Linked DNA regions of Methanococcus vannielii SB. The protein of the gene in region 1 interacts with the protein of each later gene in a pairwise test. Links are inferred from orthologs where the notes say so. Each region holds a gene or a part of one and is shown on either strand. Other genes may lie near its edges. The genes, in order: sepS and pscS.

Evidence for each region.
Region 2: the proteins of sepS (region 1) and pscS interact in binary tests that used the Methanocaldococcus jannaschii proteins (3 or more experiments, as listed by UniProt). The link is inferred for Methanococcus vannielii SB from one-to-one orthologs.

Annotation. Positions count from the first base shown.
Region 1 is NC_009634.1:1,577,333-1,586,691, reverse strand. Bases 2,731-5,688 are described here. They hold sepS (O-phosphoserine--tRNA ligase), read left to right. Parts: upstream 2,731-3,381; coding sequence 3,382-4,995; downstream 4,996-5,688. Other genes in these bases: feoB (ferrous iron transport protein B), read right to left, coding at 5,059-5,688; MEVAN_RS08065 (NCS2 family permease), read right to left, coding at 2,731-3,278. In the rest of the region: MEVAN_RS08070 (beta-CASP ribonuclease aCPSF1), read left to right, coding at 1-1,827; more of MEVAN_RS08065, read right to left, coding at 1,977-2,730; more of feoB, read right to left, coding at 5,689-6,999; MEVAN_RS08950 (hypothetical protein), read right to left, coding at 6,992-7,144; MEVAN_RS08050 (FeoA family protein), read right to left, coding at 7,233-7,439; MEVAN_RS08045 (metal-dependent transcriptional regulator), read left to right, coding at 7,564-7,968; MEVAN_RS08040 (hypothetical protein), read left to right, coding at 8,134-9,291. UniProt on the Methanocaldococcus jannaschii protein: Catalyzes the attachment of O-phosphoserine (Sep) to tRNA(Cys).
Region 2 is NC_009634.1:602,522-611,705, forward strand. Bases 3,291-6,073 are described here. They hold pscS (O-phospho-L-seryl-tRNA:Cys-tRNA synthase), read left to right. Parts: upstream 3,291-4,000; coding sequence 4,001-5,146; downstream 5,147-6,073. Other genes in these bases: larE (ATP-dependent sacrificial sulfur transferase LarE), read left to right, coding at 3,291-3,973; MEVAN_RS02825 (hypothetical protein), read left to right, coding at 5,157-5,516; nadA (quinolinate synthase NadA), read right to left, coding at 5,528-6,073. Outside these bases: MEVAN_RS02790 (HesA/MoeB/ThiF family protein), read left to right, coding at 4-717; MEVAN_RS02795 (molybdenum cofactor biosynthesis protein MoaE), read left to right, coding at 710-1,135; MEVAN_RS02800 (UPF0280 family protein), read left to right, coding at 1,172-1,915; MEVAN_RS02805 (hypothetical protein), read left to right, coding at 1,954-2,154; biotin synthase BioB, read left to right, coding at 2,212-3,198; more of larE, read left to right, coding at 3,200-3,290; more of nadA, read right to left, coding at 6,074-6,445; MEVAN_RS02835 (ThiF family adenylyltransferase), read right to left, coding at 6,474-7,085; MEVAN_RS02840 (4Fe-4S binding protein), read left to right, coding at 7,303-7,758; tungsten-dependent formylmethanofuran dehydrogenase subunit FwdF, read left to right, coding at 7,776-8,834; MEVAN_RS02850 (4Fe-4S binding protein), read left to right, coding at 8,860-9,102; tungsten-dependent formylmethanofuran dehydrogenase subunit FwdD, read left to right, coding at 9,143-9,184. UniProt on the Methanocaldococcus jannaschii protein: Converts O-phospho-L-seryl-tRNA(Cys) (Sep-tRNA(Cys)) to L-cysteinyl-tRNA(Cys) (Cys-tRNA(Cys)).

The DNA.
Region 1 (9,359 bases):
GAATTTGAAGGTTCAGAAGTAGTAATTTATGCAAAAAATCCAGAACTTTTTTCAAACAGTATTATAAAAGAATTTGCAAGGGATTTTAGAAAAAGGCTTGCAATAAGGCCTGATCCTTCTGTTTTAGTCGAACCTGAAGTCGCAAAAGAGCAGATTTTAAAGATAGTTCCTGAAGATGCTGAAGTTACAAACTGCGTGTTTGATGCAAATACTGGCGAAGTAATTATCGAATCAAAAAAACCGGGACTTGTAATTGGAAAAGAAGGCTCAACCCTTGAAGATATTAAAAAAGCAATTCAATGGGCCCCAAAACCAGTTAGGACTCCACCAATTCCATCAGATACTATTAAAGCCATTAGGGCTACAATGTATCGTGAAAGAACGGATGTAAAAGATATTTTAAGGAGAATTGGAAGAAGAATACATAGGGATGTACGATTGAGAGACGATTCATGGATTAGAACTTCTTTTTTAGGCGGGAGTAGGGAAGTTGGAAGAACATGTATCTACCACCAAACTCCGGAAAGTAGAATTTTAGTGGATTGCGGTATTAACATTGCAGTAGATGACGAAAAAGCTTTTCCACATTTTGATGCGCCGGAATTTTCAATTGATGAAATCGATGCTGTTGTTGTAACTCATGCCCACCTTGACCATTGTGGATTTATTCCAGGATTATTTAGGTATGGCTATGATGGGCCAGTATATTGTACAAAACCAACTAGAGATTTGATGACCCTTCTACAAAAAGACTACGTTGAAATTAGCGAAAAAGAAGGAAAGAATGTTCCATATTCCTCAAAAGATATTAAAAACGCAATAAAGCATACAATACCTCTTGATTATGGCGTTACCACAGATATTGCACCTGCAATTAAATTAACATTACATAATGCAGGGCATATCTTGGGTTCCGCAATTTCACACTGTCACGTTGGAGATGGACTCTATAACGTTGCATACACAGGAGATATTAAATTTGAAGCTTCAAGATTATTAGAACCTGCAACATGCCAATTCCCAAGACTTGAAACACTCATTATTGAATCCACGTATGGGGGGTACGATGACGTACTTCCAGAAAGAGATGAAACTGAAAAAGAGTTCTTAAATGTAATGTTGGAGACCACCTCTAGGGGCGGAAAAGTAATCATTCCCGTATTTGGTATTGGAAGAGCCCAAGAACTAATGCTTGTTTTAGAAGAAGGATATAATCAAGGTATATTCAATGCTCCAGTTTACCTTGATGGTATGATATGGGAAGCTACTGCAATTCACACCGCTTATCCAGAATATTTATCTAAAGCGATGAGAAACAGGATATTCCATGAAGGAGATAATCCATTCCTTTCAGAAGTATTCAAAAAAGTTAAGAATACAAACGACAGGAGAAACATCATGGATGGAGATGAAGCTTGTATCATTCTTACAACTTCAGGCATGCTTAGTGGTGGCCCGAGTGTTGAATACTTTAAGAATCTTGCAGAAGATGAAAAGAACGCAATCGTGTTTGTAGGGTATCAATCTGAAGGAACATTGGGTAGAAAAATCCAGAGAGGATTTAAAGAGATTCCCCTAATGGGTAAGAACGGAAGGAGTAAAGCTGTAAAGGTAAACCTTTCAGTTCATACCTTAGAAGGGTTTTCAGGGCATAGTGATAGAAAGCAGTTGATAAAATACTTAAGAAAGTTAAAACCAATTCCAGACCGTATATTAACGGTTCACGGTGAAGCTTCAAAGTGTATTGATCTTGCAAGTACTGCATATAAACTCTTTAAAAAAGAAACCCGTTCACCAATGAATCTTGATTCTATAAGGCTTAGGTAATTGAAATTACTTAAAATTAATTAAAATTATTTTTTTAGCTATTACTTTAAAATTTATTTTTTATTTTTTCCGTTTAAGTTAAAAGTTTTTTAAAAAAGTATTCAAAATTATCTATTTTTAAAAAAAATAAAAATTTAAAATAAAAAAATTTAAGGCAGTACAACAAATTTCAATGCAAAGAGAATTGCAAGTAAATAAACTATTGGATGAACTTCTTTTGCACGTCCTGCAATTATTTTAATTAGCGGATAGAATATAAATCCTAATTGAAGCCCTGTTGCAATACTGTAGGTTAGTGGAATCGTAATTAATGTAATGAATGCAGGAACTGATTCAGTAATATCTTCCAAGTCAATTTTTCTTATTGCGGATATCATCAACGCACCAACAATAATCAAAGCAGGTGCTGTTGCATACCCGGGTATTGCTGCAACAAATGGGTGAAAGAACATCGAAAGTAAAAATAGTGCAGCAACTACTACTGACACAAAACCGGTTTTTCCACCAAGTCCAATTCCCGAAGCTGATTCAATATAACTTGTAACTGTTGAAGTACCCAATGTTGCCCCGACAGCAGTTGCAATTGAATCTGACATTAATGCTTTTTCAGACCTTGGAAGTTTTCCATCTTTTAGATATCCTCCTTGTGAACTCAATGCACCAAGCGTTCCAAGGGTGTCTAATAAATCAACCAAGAATAAAGCTAAGATTATGTTTACAAGGCCAATATTAAGCGCACCCATGATGTCCATCTGCATGAACGTTGGTGCAAGAGAAGGTGGCATTGCAATGAGTCCAGAAGGAAGTGCAGAAACGCCTAAACCCATTCCAATTAGTGCTGTAAGAATTATTCCCCAAAGAATTGCACCAGTTACTTTTCTTGCCATTAAAGAAGCTGTTACGAACAATCCAAACAGTGCTAAAAATGTTGCGGGAGATAATATATTTCCTAACCCAACAAGGGTGGCATCGTTTGCAATGATTACATTGGCAGATTTTAGGCCAATAAACGCAATAAATAAACCTATACCCACAGCAGTACCATATTTCAATGCATTTGGTATTGCATCAAATATCCACGTCCTTATTTTAGTTATAGTCAATATTGTAAACAGTATGCCCGAAATAAAAACAGCACCAAGTGCAACTTGCCAGCTAAGCCCTAAACCATTAACAATATAAAACGTAAAAAATGCATTCAAGCCCATACCTGGTGCAAGTGCAAATGGGTATTTAGCATAAACCCCCATAATAAATGTGCCTATTGCTGCAGAAATACAGGTTGCAGCCATTACTGCCCCAAAATCCATTCCTGCAAGACTTAATATTTGGGGATTTACAAATATAATGTACGACATGGTCATAAATGTAGTAATTCCAGCCATGGTTTCTACTTTGAAGTTTGTATTGTGCTCTTCAAAGTTAAAGTACTTTTCAACAAACTTTGACATAACGTCACCCCGATTAATTAATATATAATATTGGCATTTATTATGATATAAAGATTACATTACACATTACTACCTATATAAATTCAGGATTTCAGTGATAATAATGTTTAAACGAGAAGAAATCATCGAAATGGCAAATAAGGACTTTGAAAAGGCTTGGATAGAAACTAAAGGCCTCATAAAGTCTAAACGAGTAAATGAAAGTTATCCGAGAATTAAACCAATTTTCGGAAAGACACACCCTGTAAACGATACTATTGAAAATTTAAGGCAAGCATATCTTAGAATGGGGTTTGAAGAATACATAAATCCAGTAATTGTTGATGAAAGGGATATTTATAAACAGTTTGGCCCAGAAGCTATGGCAGTGTTAGATAGGTGCTTTTACCTAGCAGGCCTCCCAAGGCCAGACGTTGGATTAAGTGATGAAAAAATTTCCCAAATTGAAAAACTTGGAATTAATGTATCTTGCCACAAGGAAAGCTTGCAAAAAATACTTCATGGATATAAAAAAGGAACTCTTGATGGCGATGATTTAGTTTTAGAGATTTCAAAAGCTCTTGAAATTTCAAGTGAAATGGGTTTAAAAATTTTAGAAGAAGTTTTCCCAGAATTTAAAGATTTAATTGCGGTTTCTTCAAAATTAACTTTAAGAAGCCATATGACTTCAGGTTGGTTTATAACTCTTTCAGAACTTAATGGTAAAAAACCGCTTCCTTTTAAGCTATTTTCAATCGACAGGTGCTTTAGAAGGGAACAAAAAGAAGATAAAAGTCATTTAATGACTTATCACTCTGCATCGTGCGTAATTGCTGGAAAAGATGTAGATATTAACGATGGAAAGGCAGTTGCAGAAGGACTTTTGTCACAGTTTGGATTTACAAACTTTAAATTCATTCCTGATGAAAAAAAGAGTAAGTATTATACTCCAGAAACTCAGACTGAAGTTTATGCATACCATCCAAAATTAAAAGAATGGCTTGAAGTTGCAACTTTTGGAGTATATTCACCAGTTGCACTTAGTAAATATGGAATAGATGTTCCGGTAATGAATTTGGGGCTTGGTGTTGAACGACTTTCAATGATATCTGGAAATTTCGAAGATGTACGTGAAATGGTATATCCCCAGTTTTACGAGCAGAGCTTATCTGATAGAGCTATTTCATCAATGGTAAAATTCGATAAAGTCCCAGTACTGGACGAAATTTACGATTTAACGAAAGAATTAATTGATTTATGCGTTAAAAACAAAGATATAACATCGCCTTGTAACCTTAAATTAGAAAAAACGTTTATTTTTGGAAAAACAAAGAAAAATGTTAAAATCATTGTATTTGAAAAAGAAGAAAACAAAAAATTACTTGGCCCTTCAATTTTAAACGAGATTTACGTTTATGATGGAAATATTATCGGCATTCCAGAAACTTTTGAAGGGGTAAAGGAAGAATTTAAAGAATTTTTAGAAAAAGGAAAAGTTGAAGGAGTAACTACCGGTATTCGATACATTGATGCATTGTGCTTTAAAATTACATCTAAAGTAGAAGAAGCATTTGTTTCAAATACTAGTGAATTTAAATTAAAAGTTCCAATTGTTAGAAGTTTGAGCGACATTAACTTAAAAATAGAAGAAATCGCATTAAAACAGATCATGAGTAAAAATAAAGTTATCGATGTAAGGGGGCCCGTATTTTTAAATGTTGAAGTGAAAATTGAATAATAAATTACATAAAAAATTTATATTTATTAAAAGTATTTATCTTAAAAAAGTTAGTGATCGGGCTTAAAATCCAATCAACTTTCCAATATTATATGCCATAATCCCAACAAACGTTGCGAGTAAGATATTATAAGAAATACTAAATGCAGTCCATTTAATACTTCTTGTTTCAAGATAGAATGCCGCAATTGTTGCAATACAAGGTATATAAAGTACTGAAACGAGTGTAAGTACAAATGCTTGTAAAGGGCTTATGAAGTCCGAGATATTTCCTGGATAAAGTATACTCAAACTTGAAACAACTAATTCTTTTGCAAATATACCAAATACGAGTGAAACTGCGCCCCTCCAATCAAGGCCCATGTATTTAGTTACAATTTCAAGAATATTTCCAAGTACCATCGCATAATTTGAATCCGGACTTGGATAAGTTATAAGCCCATAAAACAAAAGCGAACCTAATGCAATTATTGTTCCTGCTTTTTTCAAAAACTCTTTACTTTTTTCCCATGTCATTTTAAAAATATTTTTCCAGTCGGGGATCCTGTAAGGTGGAAGTTCAAAAATATATTCTTCAGAATCTCCCTTTATAAATTTGCTCAGTACATATGAAACTAAAAATAAAAGCCCGAATGTAATTCCAAGTATTGCCATTGTAAATAATACTGCACTTTCAATAAAAAACGCCGATGCAAAAAATCCAATAATTATAAATCTCGCAGAACAGGGAATAAGTGGAGTTATAAGTAAAGTTATAAGTCGTTCCTTATGGCTTGAAATGAATCTCGTCCCCATTAATGCTGGAACACTACATCCAAATGCGGTTATTAATGGAATAAATGATTTTCCGCTTAATCCCATTTTTGACATTATATTGTGTGTTAAAGCAGTAACTCTTGATAAATAGCCCGTATCTTCCAGTGTTGAAAGAGAAAACATTATCAAAAATATCATCGGGAAAAATTCCAAAACTGCCCCAACTCCAGCTAAAAGTCCATCAACGATAATTCCCGAATAGGATTCAGAAAGTATAATTAATAAATATTCACCCAATATTTCAAAAAATTCCCCAATGATCCCTGAAAATAATTCTCCAACACCAAATACGAAATTATACATTAAATATAATACTGCCGCAAATATAACGAGTCCATATACTGGATGAACCACTATTGTATCGATATCTTCATAAAGTTCACTGTTTACCATAACTCCGGCTAAAATTTCATCACATTTTTTATATCTCTGCTCTACAATATAACTTTCAACATCGTGCTTTATTTCATTTTCTACTTCAGCTTTCAAGTTATTTATAAATTCCATTAATTCTAAATTCTTTGAAAATTCCTTTAATACATCAGGGTCACTTTCTAAAAGAGATATTGAAAGCCATCTTTTTGGAAGTTTTTGGTAAGTGCTAGAAATTTTATAATTTCCTTCTTCAAGCTTTTTATCTATTTTATGGATTGCATTTTCCAACAGTTTTGAATAAGTTACAGGATTTGCCCGATATTCACTGGTATATACTGAATCTTTCAATGAATCAATTCCTATTTTATGCCTTCCAGAAGTCCTAATTACTTTTAAACCCAACTTTTCGCTTAATTTCTGGTCATTTATATGTATACCAAATTTTTCCGCTTCATCAATTAAGTTAAGGCATATTATTGGAGAAATTCCAAGTTCAATTAGTTGTAGCGTTAAATATAAGTTTCTGTTAATATTTGGCGTATCAATTACATCAATAACTGTTGCACCGGGATTTTCAATTAAATAATCTCTTGCAATTTTTTGATCTAGTGAATCAGACATTAATGAGTAAATTCCAGGTAAATCAACTACATTGTAATTCTTATCATTTAGTTTAAAAAATCCTTCTTTTTTTTCTACCGTAACTCCCGGCCAATTTCCAATTCGTTGTTTCATTCCAGTTAACTGATTAAATAGAGTAGTTTTGCCAACATTTGGTTGACCGATTAGGGCAATATTTTTTTCTTCATTCATCCTCTTCACCGTAGTTGTCGCATTTTTGGGATTTTTTACAGGAACTATTTGAACAGCACGAACATGTTTTATTTAATACTGCCTTTGATATCCGTACAAGTATTTTTTCAAAAAATCCTTCTTTTTGATTATTTGGTTTTTCCATTTTCTTACCTGTCTAATTACGGTTAAACGTTGAATTATTCTAACGTGGTTTAAATAATCAGAATTTAAGACATTTAAGTACGTTTAAGTTATTCTACAAATATGGATCTCGCCATTCCTCTACCGATAGCAATTTTGGAATTTCCAACCCGGATAAGAATTGGGCCTTGATTATTTTTTGATATTATCGTTATTTTAGAACCGGGGATAATTCCAAGCTCGTAAAACTTTCTACAGCTTCCTTCAACCTTTAAAACCATGTAAGACCCTGGGTTTTTTTGTAAAATGCTCTCCATAAAACCACCAGCTATATATAATAATAAGCCATATACTATATTTAATACATATTAAACAATTTAAATAAGATTAAATACATCTATGTGCATTCCATGCTATTTATATTTTTCTTTTGGTGGTAATTTGGTATCTCAAAATATTGAAGATTATCTTGAAACTATTTTTTTATTCATAAAGGAGAAAAAAAGACCAGTTAAAACAACAGAACTTGCAAGACTAATGAATGTACAGCCTGCTGCGGTAACTAGCATGGCTAAAAAATTAAGTCATGATGGATTAATTCATTATGAGCCATACGTTGGAATATATCTTGATGAAGATGGCGAAGAAATTGCAAAAAACACGCTTAGAAAACACCGTATCATTGAATATTTTCTTACAGAATTTTTAAATCTGGATTTAGATTTCGCAAAAGATGAAGCTTGCAAAATAGAACACGTGGTTTCCGATAAAACTATTGAAAAATTGTATGAATTTATAGATAAGCCTGAAAAGTGTCCGCACGGCGAAAATATAAATTTAAAATAAGCTTAAAATAATTTTAAACTAGTTTTAAAATACCAATATACTTTTTTACAATGTCTAAATTTTAAAAACAAAATCATAACGATTAAATATTGTTTGAAGGCATATTTGATTTAGTATCCTCTTTTTATTTTAATACGGTTAGACTGTTTTACTAAGGTGCATCGAATGTCTGAAAGAAATAATGATGAAGAAATTGAAAAAAACATCTTAAAACATCTTTATAAAATAAATAGTCGGGATTCCGACGCTTTTTTATCGTTAGAAGTGTTTAAAACGGAATTTAATTTAGAGGGGGGCGAACTTTATCGAAATATTGATTCTCTTTTTGAAAAAAAATTGATTTTGAAGGGCAAAAATCCTGAAGTTAAAGGATACAATATAAAATTATCTCAAAAAGGAATTGAATTTTTTGAAAATCCAGTATTTATTCGTGAAGAAATTGAAAAAGCGTATAGAACATTTAAAATATATTCTGATGAAGTATCTAACGCGTCATATGAGAATTATTCAAAATCTCTATCTGATTTTTTAAATTATTGTAAAAAAAATGAAGTTTTAGACATGGTTATTTTTAGGTTATGTAATGCTGAAAGGGATTTTGAAAAGTGGTATGATAGTTTATTAAATTCAAAAGTTCATTCAAATGCGCTTCCCCTAGACGAAGACGAAAAAATATCCATACTATATCGATTTTTAAACGAAATAAATTCTGGAAAAATTAAAATTTCAGAGTTTGTTAATTCAGAATATAAAATTTCTGGAAAGGCTGAAGAAATCATTAAAAAATTCAATCAAAGTATTTTTAGCCATTTTGTAAGGGGAATTGATTTAAAACTTAAAAAAATGATGATTAAAGTGGAAAAACTACAAAATTCAGAAGATTTAACGTCTGAAATTTCAAAAAAAAGTATAAAAGTCAGAAAAATAGACTTTATAGATAGCGACTCATTTGTGTCTAAAAAAAGACTCGAAAACTTCGAAAAAAGCCCTAAAAAAGAATTATTGCAAACTGAAGTTATTGACGGAGATGCTTTGAGTCGAAAATTATCGAAAAATAATTCCAGTTTAAATTTACTTGAACAAGGTTTATTAAATATCGCTGAAGAATTAAGAAATGATAAAAAACCTGTTGAAGCCATTTCTTACGTTTATTTACTTTCAAAAAAAGTTGATTCATCAAACGTTTTAGAAATTCAAGAGTTATTAAGAGAAGCAATTTTAATTGAACCGTCTTTAAAAGATAAGTTTAAAGAGCTTGCAATGTCATCAAGCATTGAAATTGCAAATACTGAAATTATTAAGGGTATTTTGTCAATTATTTAATTTTTAAATTATTTAACTAAACATATATTAAACAGAAAATTAACAAAAATTAAAATTCAATGATATTA
Region 2 (9,184 bases), 980 kb from region 1 along the record:
AATATGAATTTTGAACGATACAAAAGACAGATTATAATGGATAATTTTGGAATAAATTCCCAAGAAAAACTTTATAACTCAAAAGTAACTGTTATTGGAGTAGGCGGGCTTGGAACAGTGGTTTCCCAGTATTTGGTAGCCGCAGGAATTGGAAATTTGGGCTTAATTGATTATCAAGAGGTCGAAATTTCAAATTTAAATAGGCAAATACTCCATTTTGAAAAAAATATTGGAAATTTAAAAGTAGTTTCTGCAAAAGAAAAGTTAGAAAGCCTAAATTCTGAAGTAAATATTAAAATATACCCTGAAAAATTAAAAGAAAGCCATATCAAGGATTCTGATATAGTTATAGACTGTCTTGACAACTTTAAAGCAAGATATTTTTTAAATGAACTTTCGATTAAATACGACATTCCACTTGTTCATGGTGCAATTGAAGGGCTTCGTGGGCAGGTTACAACATTAGTTCCCAAAGAAACCCCTTGTATTGAATGTATTTTCAAATTGGACGATGAAAATAAAACTTTTCCGGTTTTAGGAGTTACTCCTGGAATAATAGGTTCTATTCAAGCCAGTGAAGCGATAAAACTAATAACTGGTATTGGAAAACCTTTAAAAAATAAACTACTTTCAATTGATATCGAAAATAATGACTATTTTACATTCAACTTGAAAAAAAACGAAAACTGTAAAGCTTGTGGTGATTTAAATGATTAGGGTATCTAATGAAGATTTTAATATTGATATTGAAACTAAGGCACTTTTAGAAAAATACCCGAATATAGGCGGAATTGTAAATTTTGTAGGGGTTGTAAGAAATGTCGGGTACGATAAAGGCATTGAAAAAAATGCTGAGTATTTAGAATTTGAATGCTATGATAAAATGGCAGAAAAAAAACTTGAAGAATTAAAAAATAAAGCTATTGAGCAGTTTGGAATAATTGATGCAACACTAATACACAGGATTGGAAAACTAAGTGTTGGGGAAAATATAGTATTGATTATTGTTTGTGCAAAACATAGAAAAGAAGCATTTTTAGCTTGTGAATACTTAATAAATAATCTAAAAAAGGAAGTACCAATATGGAAAAAGGAATTTTCAAAAGACGGCTCTTACTGGGTTGAACAACACTAAAATGCTTTAATCCATTTTTGTTTAAAAAGGGGTAATATGGAACTATTTTCAGAAAAAATCTCGATTAAGGAAACAAACGTACTTTTAAAAGTAGATAATCCAAAATTATTCAAAATTGCTAAAAAAAAGATTATAGATGAGCGGTTAAACCTTGAAAAGTACATATCTAAAAATCCGGTATTTTTAACAACATATTCTCCTTTTAAAATTTCTAATGACGCACCAGAAATTGTGAAATTAATGGCAAATTCCAGCGAAAATGCAAACGTTGGACCAATGGCGGCTGTTGCAGGGACATTTAGTGAGTTAGTTATTCATAGTTTACTTGAAAATAATTCAAAATCAGCAATTTGCGAAAATGGAGGAGATATTGCACTTTCATCAGATTTTGACATTATAGTTGGACTTTATGCTGGAAATTCACCAATTTCAGGAAATTTGGGCTTCAAATTAAAAAAAGAAAAAATTAAAAATGGATATGGTGTTTGCACTTCATCAGGAACCGTTGGTCATTCCGTTAGCTTTGGAAATGCAGATTCTGTTACGGTTTTTGCAAAGTCTGCAAGTATTGCAGATGCTGCTGCAACATCTATTGGAAATTTTGCGGTTGGAAGCCCTGATGAAGCAATAAATAAATGTCTTGAACAGGCTGAAAATATTTTAAAAATAGATGGTGTGTTTGTTACATTCCAAGAGTACGCTGGAAAGGTTGGAAAAATTCCGACACTTATTAGAACTGAAAAAAAAGAGGCTTTTGGAAATGTTTTTGAGATGGTTTGATAATATATTATGATAATTATTGCGTTTAGGTGAAAGCTATGAAAAAGTTTCTAAAAGGTTTATTCATAGTGTTCGTATTTTTAACGTGTGTCATAATGTCAGGTTGTGCTGAATTTACCGACCCCGCAAACGAAAAAGTACAGGTAGCAGTATTAAGTGAGGAATACGATAAAAGCAGTGGAAAGTATGAAACAAACCCGCAACAAGTAATTACTCCGTCTGGTGAAAGTAGTAGGTGAGTTTTATAATTTAAATTTGTCTAATTTATGAACCATATAATAGTAAAAGGCGATTTTTTGAATGAACGTAAACTAAATAAAGATTTTTTGGAAATTTATGAAATGTCTATTTCTGGAAAAATAAAAAAAGAGGATGCCCTTGAAATTTTAAAGTTAGATGTTTATGATTTACTGCATATTTCATATCACTTAAAAAAAGCGTTTAATAAAGAAAAAATAGAAACCTGCTCGATTATAAATGCAAAATCGGGATTTTGTAGTGAAAACTGTAATTTCTGCTCCCAATCAATCCATAATAATTCTAAAATCAATATTTACGGCTTAAAATCTAAAGAAGAAATATTAAAAAGTGCTAAATCCATTGAAAACTATTCAAACCGTTTTTCGATAGTTTCGAGTGGGAAAAAAATTTCTGAAAAAGAATTTGAAGATATATTGGAGATAATTGACGAAATAAAAAATAAAACTAAACTAAAAGTTTGCGTATCGCTTGGACTATTGAATAAATCCCAATTAAAAGCACTAATGAAAAAAAATATTAGAATCCACAATAATCTTGAAACTTCGAAAAACTATTTTAAAAATATCTGTACAACTCATGAATACGAGGACAAAGTAGACGTTATAAAAAATGGAAAAAAATTAGGGCTTCAAATATGTAGTGGAGGAATTTTTGGACTTGGTGAAGATATTATAGACCGCATAGATTTACTTTACGAGTTAAAAGAATTAAACGTCGATAGTATTTCGTTAAATCTCTTGAATCCAATAGAGGGAACTAAAATGCGTGAAAAAATTAATAGTAAAGAAATAAAAAGTATTGAACCAATAGATGCCCTGAAATCTATTTGTATTTCACGGATAATAATGCCAGAACGAGTAATTAGACTTTGCGGTGGAAGAGAATACGTTTTAAAAGATTTACAAAGTCTATCTCTTCTTGCAGTCGATGGATTAATGATTGGAAATTACCTGACAACATCTGGAAGAAATATTCAATCAGACTTGAGAATGATTGAGGACATGGGTTTTAAAAAGGGATAATATGGACGATACATTAAATTTAACTAAAAAGTATGAAGATTTAAAAAATTTTTTTAAAGGTAAAAATGTAGTTGTCGCATATTCTGGAGGTGTTGATAGTACTTTAATTTCAAAAATATCTTCAGAAATTACAGATACTATTGCTGTAACTATTGATAACAGCTTTTTTTCGAAAGAAACAATTAAAAAAGCAGAAACTCGTGCAAAATTATTTAAAATTCCCCAAAAAACGGTGAAAATTAATTATTTAACTGAAAACGTTTCAAAAGATATAAAAAACAGGTGTTACAATTGTAAGGCGAAAATTGCAGAAGAATTGCTTAAAATAAAAAATGAACTAAACTATGACATTATTGTTGATGGAACGATTTATGACGACATTTTTGAAGATAGGCCTGGAATTAAGGCATTTAAAGAAAAAGGCATAATTTCCCCACTTTTGGAATTAAAATTTACAAAAAAAGAGGTATTATTCCTTTCAGAATATTTAAATTTAGAAATACCCTTAAAAGACACGTGTATGGCAACTAGAATACTATCTCAGCCCATATCGCTTGAAAAAATGAATAGATCTTATGTTGCAGAAGAGTTTATAAAATCAAAGTTCCATATTAAAAATTATTTAAGAGTCAGACACTTTGAAAATATTGCAATTATCGAAATAAATAAGAATGAATCTAAAATATTGCTTGAAATTGAAAACATTGATATGATAAATAAAGAATTAAAAAAAATTGGGTTTAAAAAAGTAACTTTTGATTTTGAGTTTAAATAATAATTTTTGCGAGAAATGGTGATTTAAATGGATATAAACATTGACAAATATAAAAACATAACTAGAAACCTTGAAAGGGATATTGTAAATTTAAATCCCATACAAAGAGGAGGAATTCTTCCAACGGAGGCTAAAAAAGTAATTTACGAATACTGGGATGGATACAGCGTTTGTGACTACTGTTCTGGACGACTTGATAAAATTGAAACTCCTCCGATAAATGAATTTTTAGATGATATGTCAAAATTCTTAGGAATGGATATAACAAGACCGACACACGGTGCAAGGGAAAGTAAATATGCGGTAATGAATGCAATATGTAAAAAGGGGGATTACGTTGTTTTAGATGGAAATTCACACTATACTTCATACGTGGCACTTGAGAGGGCTAACCTAAATTACGTAAAAACAGATGTTGAGGAATACCCCAATTTTAGAGTTATTCCTAAAAGTTATGCTGAAAAAATAGATGAGTTGGAAGATTCAGGAAAAAATATCGGATTAATTTTATTAACTCATGTTGATGGAAGTTATGGAAATGTTTCAGATGTTTCAAAAGTTGGAAAAATTGCAAAATCAAAAGGATACCCATTATTATTAAATTGTGCTTATTCGGTTGGAAGAATGCCTGTTGATGGTAAAAAATTAAATGTTGATTTTATTGCGGCATCAGGACATAAAAGTATGGCTGCATCAGGCCCTTGTGGCCTTTTATCAATAAATGCGGAGTATGAAGACGAAATATTAAAAACTTCAAAAGTAAACGTTGTAAAAGAGCTCCAGATGCTTGGATGTACAAGTAGGGGAATTCCAATATTAAGTTTAATGGCAAGTTTTCCCCATATCATTGAAAGAGTTAAAAATTGGAACTTAGAACTTGAAAAAACAAGGAAAGTAGTATTTGAATTTGAAAAGCTTGGGTTCATCGCACTTGGTGAAAAACCGAGAAATCATGACATAATACGATTTGAAACGCCTGTTCTTGATAAAATTGCGGAAAAAGATAAAAGAAGAGGTTTTTTCTTCTATGAAGAGTTGAAAAAAAGAGGAATAGGCGGAATAAGGCGAGGCGTTACAAAAGAGTTTAAAATGAGTGTTTATGGCCTTACAGGCATGCAGGTTGACTATATAATAGACTGTATCAAGTCAATAGTTTTGGAAAACGCCAATTGAGGTGAATTATATGAATTCAAAGTATATAATTCCGGGAATTATGGTTTTACTCCTTATTGGTGCAATCTATATTGCTCTTGGCCCCAATATTCCTGAAAAGTACATTTTTGTTGATGTTACATTTAAAATGGGTGGGGCCGAATATCAAGGATACACAATTCAAGGTAGTAAAATAACTTTTGAATTTAAAAGAGAAGGTGACTTTTTTACACAAGCAATAACATCAGGATTTGCTAGCACTTCTGAAAGATTTAGAAATATTACTGACGTATATATAAAAATAGATACTAATGGCGATATCAATTATTATAAAGCCGAAAAATTCTATGAAACTGACGATGTAGTCAAATATCAAGTAATAGAAAAATAAAATATATAGTATTAAATCAAAAGCATTCTATTAATTGCCTTTTTTGCATTTTCAATTATTTCTTCTGAAAGATTTATCTCGTAATTTTCTTCTAAAAGACATTTTTCTAACTTTTCTAAAGAAATCGGTTTCATTGACGTACAGATTGCATTTTTTCTTAGTGGAATTAATTTTTTAGTTTTTCCAAGCTTTTCTAAATCGATTTTTATTCTTGTAATCATATCAACTTCTGTACCTATTACAAACTCCTCTTTTTCCGAGTTAAGTACGTGTTTTACCATTCCACCGGTACTCATTACATGATCTGCTAAATCTTGAATTTCGGGGTCACTTTCAGGATGAATTAGGATTTCTGCGTTTGGGTATTCTTTTTTAACCCGATTAATGTCTTCAATTGTAAAAGTTTTGTGAACATAACAGTGTCCACCTTCAGGCACTAAAATTATCTTTTTATCCGTTCTTTTTGATACAAAGTACCCTAAATTATTGTCTGGGCCAAATAAAATTTCTTTTTCGTCAAATGAATTTACTACTTTATCGGCATTTGCAGACGTACACGTTGCATCGGCAAGAGCCTTTGAAGATGCTAACGTATTTACATAAATTACTACTTTCGCATTTGGGTGTTTTTTCTTTTCTTTAAGTATAACTTCCGGTGGAAGATCACGTGCCATTGGACAGTAAGTTTCAATAATTTCCGGAATTAACACTTTTTTTTCAGGATTTAAAACTTTTGCAGTTTCTGCCATAAAATCCACACCGCAAAATACAATTATATCTTTATTTGTATCCTTTGCAGCAATACAAAGTTCTAAGGAATCGCCAATTATATCTGCAATTTTTTGAATTTCTTCTGGCTGATAGTTGTGTGCTAAAATTATTGCATTTTTCTCTTTTTTAAGTTTATTTATCCTATCCAGTATGTTCATAAATATACACCTTTAATCTCACTTAAAATTATTTAATAATCTCTTTTTTAATTTTTAAGGCTTCGATAACCATTTTTTCGGCAATTTTATCCAAGCTATAGGGGGTTATAGGTTCCATATCTTTTATAAATTTACCAGTTCCAACAACCAAATGGCCTTCTTCTTCCATTTTTAAAAATTCAACAGGGCCATTTTCATATTTAGCATCACCAACCTTAACATTACAGTTAAGCCCGAATACCCCATTTGTTCCAATGCAGATTTTTTTAGTGGTTTTACAGTATTCAATAATTTTTTTTCGTAAATTTAAAGTATCTCCGCCTGCAAAAACGACTAATACAATGTTTCCCGAAATTTTTTCAAGATTTTCTTTGGAAATATCTTCAAATACTGCATCTATTTTTTCAGGAAAAAAATCTTTAATAAATGATACTTTATACTCCCCAACTTTTCCGCCGTATTTTCTATGGATTACATCATTCATATCAATTTTTGCAGCGTCAAACACTTCAATCTTCTTAAAACCTCCCCGATGTACCTCTAAAATATCCATAATAACCCTAACACCAAGTCTACCGCACCCGATAACTGAAACAGTCCCTTTAGAATTTAATTTGTCTTCAAGCAGTTTTATATCCATATAATCACTTAAAATTATTTTTTTATTGTAATATTTGTTTTCCAGATATATTAGTTAGAATTTTTTAAATAAATATTTACGCAATTAATTTAAAAGTTACTCTTTGATGTGGTGAATAATACTCACAGATATTTATAAAACTTACTATTTGAATTTAGAAGAATTATATATATAGAAACATTCACTACGTTGTATATGACTCACATGAGATGAAATTATGCCAGAGCATTTACTGTCAGGTATCAAAGCAATTGTCGCAATAAATATGCGAAAAGAGGGAATGCTGCAAAGAGAAATAGCGGATTTTCTCAAAATGGATCGTTCAATCATTTCACACTATTTACATGGCAGATATCCATCTGATAAAGTCATGCGAGTCTCTGAAGAGATTATAAGGTTACCCCTTGAATATGGAATTCCATTGATCACGTCTCTTGGTGATGACAAAGAGATTACAAAAAAATTAGTAGAACGAATTTATAAAATAACTATAGAAATTGACATGGAAAAATGTATTGCGTGTGGTAATTGTTTAGAATGTGAATACGATGCAATATCGGTTTATTCGGAAGATATAGGCATATCTATTGATAAAGAAAAGTGCGTTCTTTGTCTACAGTGTGTTTCCGAGTGCCCTGTCAATGCCTTGAAAATAACTAACTACAAGGTATAATTTTCGGGAGGAATACTATGAAAAATATTAAAAGAGACGAAAAAGACGGCGTCATCGAAATTTCGAGAGAGGGCGTTGAGAAAAGAGTCTTAAAATGGGAAGATTGTGTTTGCGTAGGATGCGGAATCTGTAACGAAATTTGTCCTACAAATGCTATTGAAATGGGGCCCCTTGGTGCCATTTTTAGAGGGGACATTGATGCTCCAAAACTAGATATTTCTGAAAAATGTGTTCTTTGTGGTATGTGTGCTTGTGCATGTCCATTTGATGCAGTTACTTTAAAAATTAACGATAAATTAAATACAGAAATGCCCCAATATCCAAAAATTAAAAGGGGTATCGAATTAAACCAGAAAAAATGTGTTTTATGTGAACAGTGTGAATTAGTTTGCCCACAGAGTGCAATTGATGTAGAAAGAACTATTCCTGAAAGAAAAACGTTGGTTTTAGGCGAAATTAACATTAAAAAAGATGCATGTGTTCTTTGTGGAATTTGTGCAGACTACTGCCCTGCTGATGCAATTGAATTAGTTCCAAACAAGATGAATGCACTAAATTTAAAGCCGATTGCGGACATAAAAGTGGATTTGGATGCATGCGTTTATTGTAAAGTTTGTGAAAAAGCTTGCCCGCATAACGCAATTGAAGCAATTTGTTACAAGTGCCCACTTGCAAGCAGAATTAAAAAGCCAGAACTTTACAGCGAAATTAAAGGTCAGACAAACATAGATAAAGATTTGTGTGTTTCATGCGGATGGTGTGCAAATATCTGTCCAGTTGAAGCAATAACTGTCGAAAAACCATTTGAAGGAGAATTATTAATCGATAATGATACTTGTGGAGCTTGTGGGGCCTGTATTTCAGTTTGCCCTTGTAAAGCACTTGTATTCCCAAAACCAGAAAAAGCTGCAGACAAGGTACCTAAAGTTTCAGTTAATCCGGCTGTCTGTATTTTATGTGGTGCATGTGCACAATCCTGTCCAGTAGATGCTTTAAAAGTTAAAAGGACAAAAATAAATATGACAGAAGCGAATGCACCGGCATGGAAGAAAGCTTTCGAAAAATTGATGAAATAATTGAGATTAAGTTCAAGGTGATTTAATGTACAAACTCGAAGTATATCCTGAGAAGTGTCATGGATGCGGAAACTGTGTTGTTGCATGCCCTGTAAATGCACAAGACCCTGATGTGTCAGGGGGTAAAGGTCCAAGTAGTGATGAAAAATTAATTATGAGAGTTGAAAACGGTGTTGTATCCATCGTAAATAACAGTTTGTGTGGTGGATGCGGCGCATGTATCGAAGCATGTCCTGTGGACGCTATTAAGTTAGTTATTGTAAAGTAACGACAGTTAAAGCATTTTCTATTTGTTGTTGGGTGATATTATGAAATTTATGCTAAATACTGGACGAACAATTTGGCAGGGC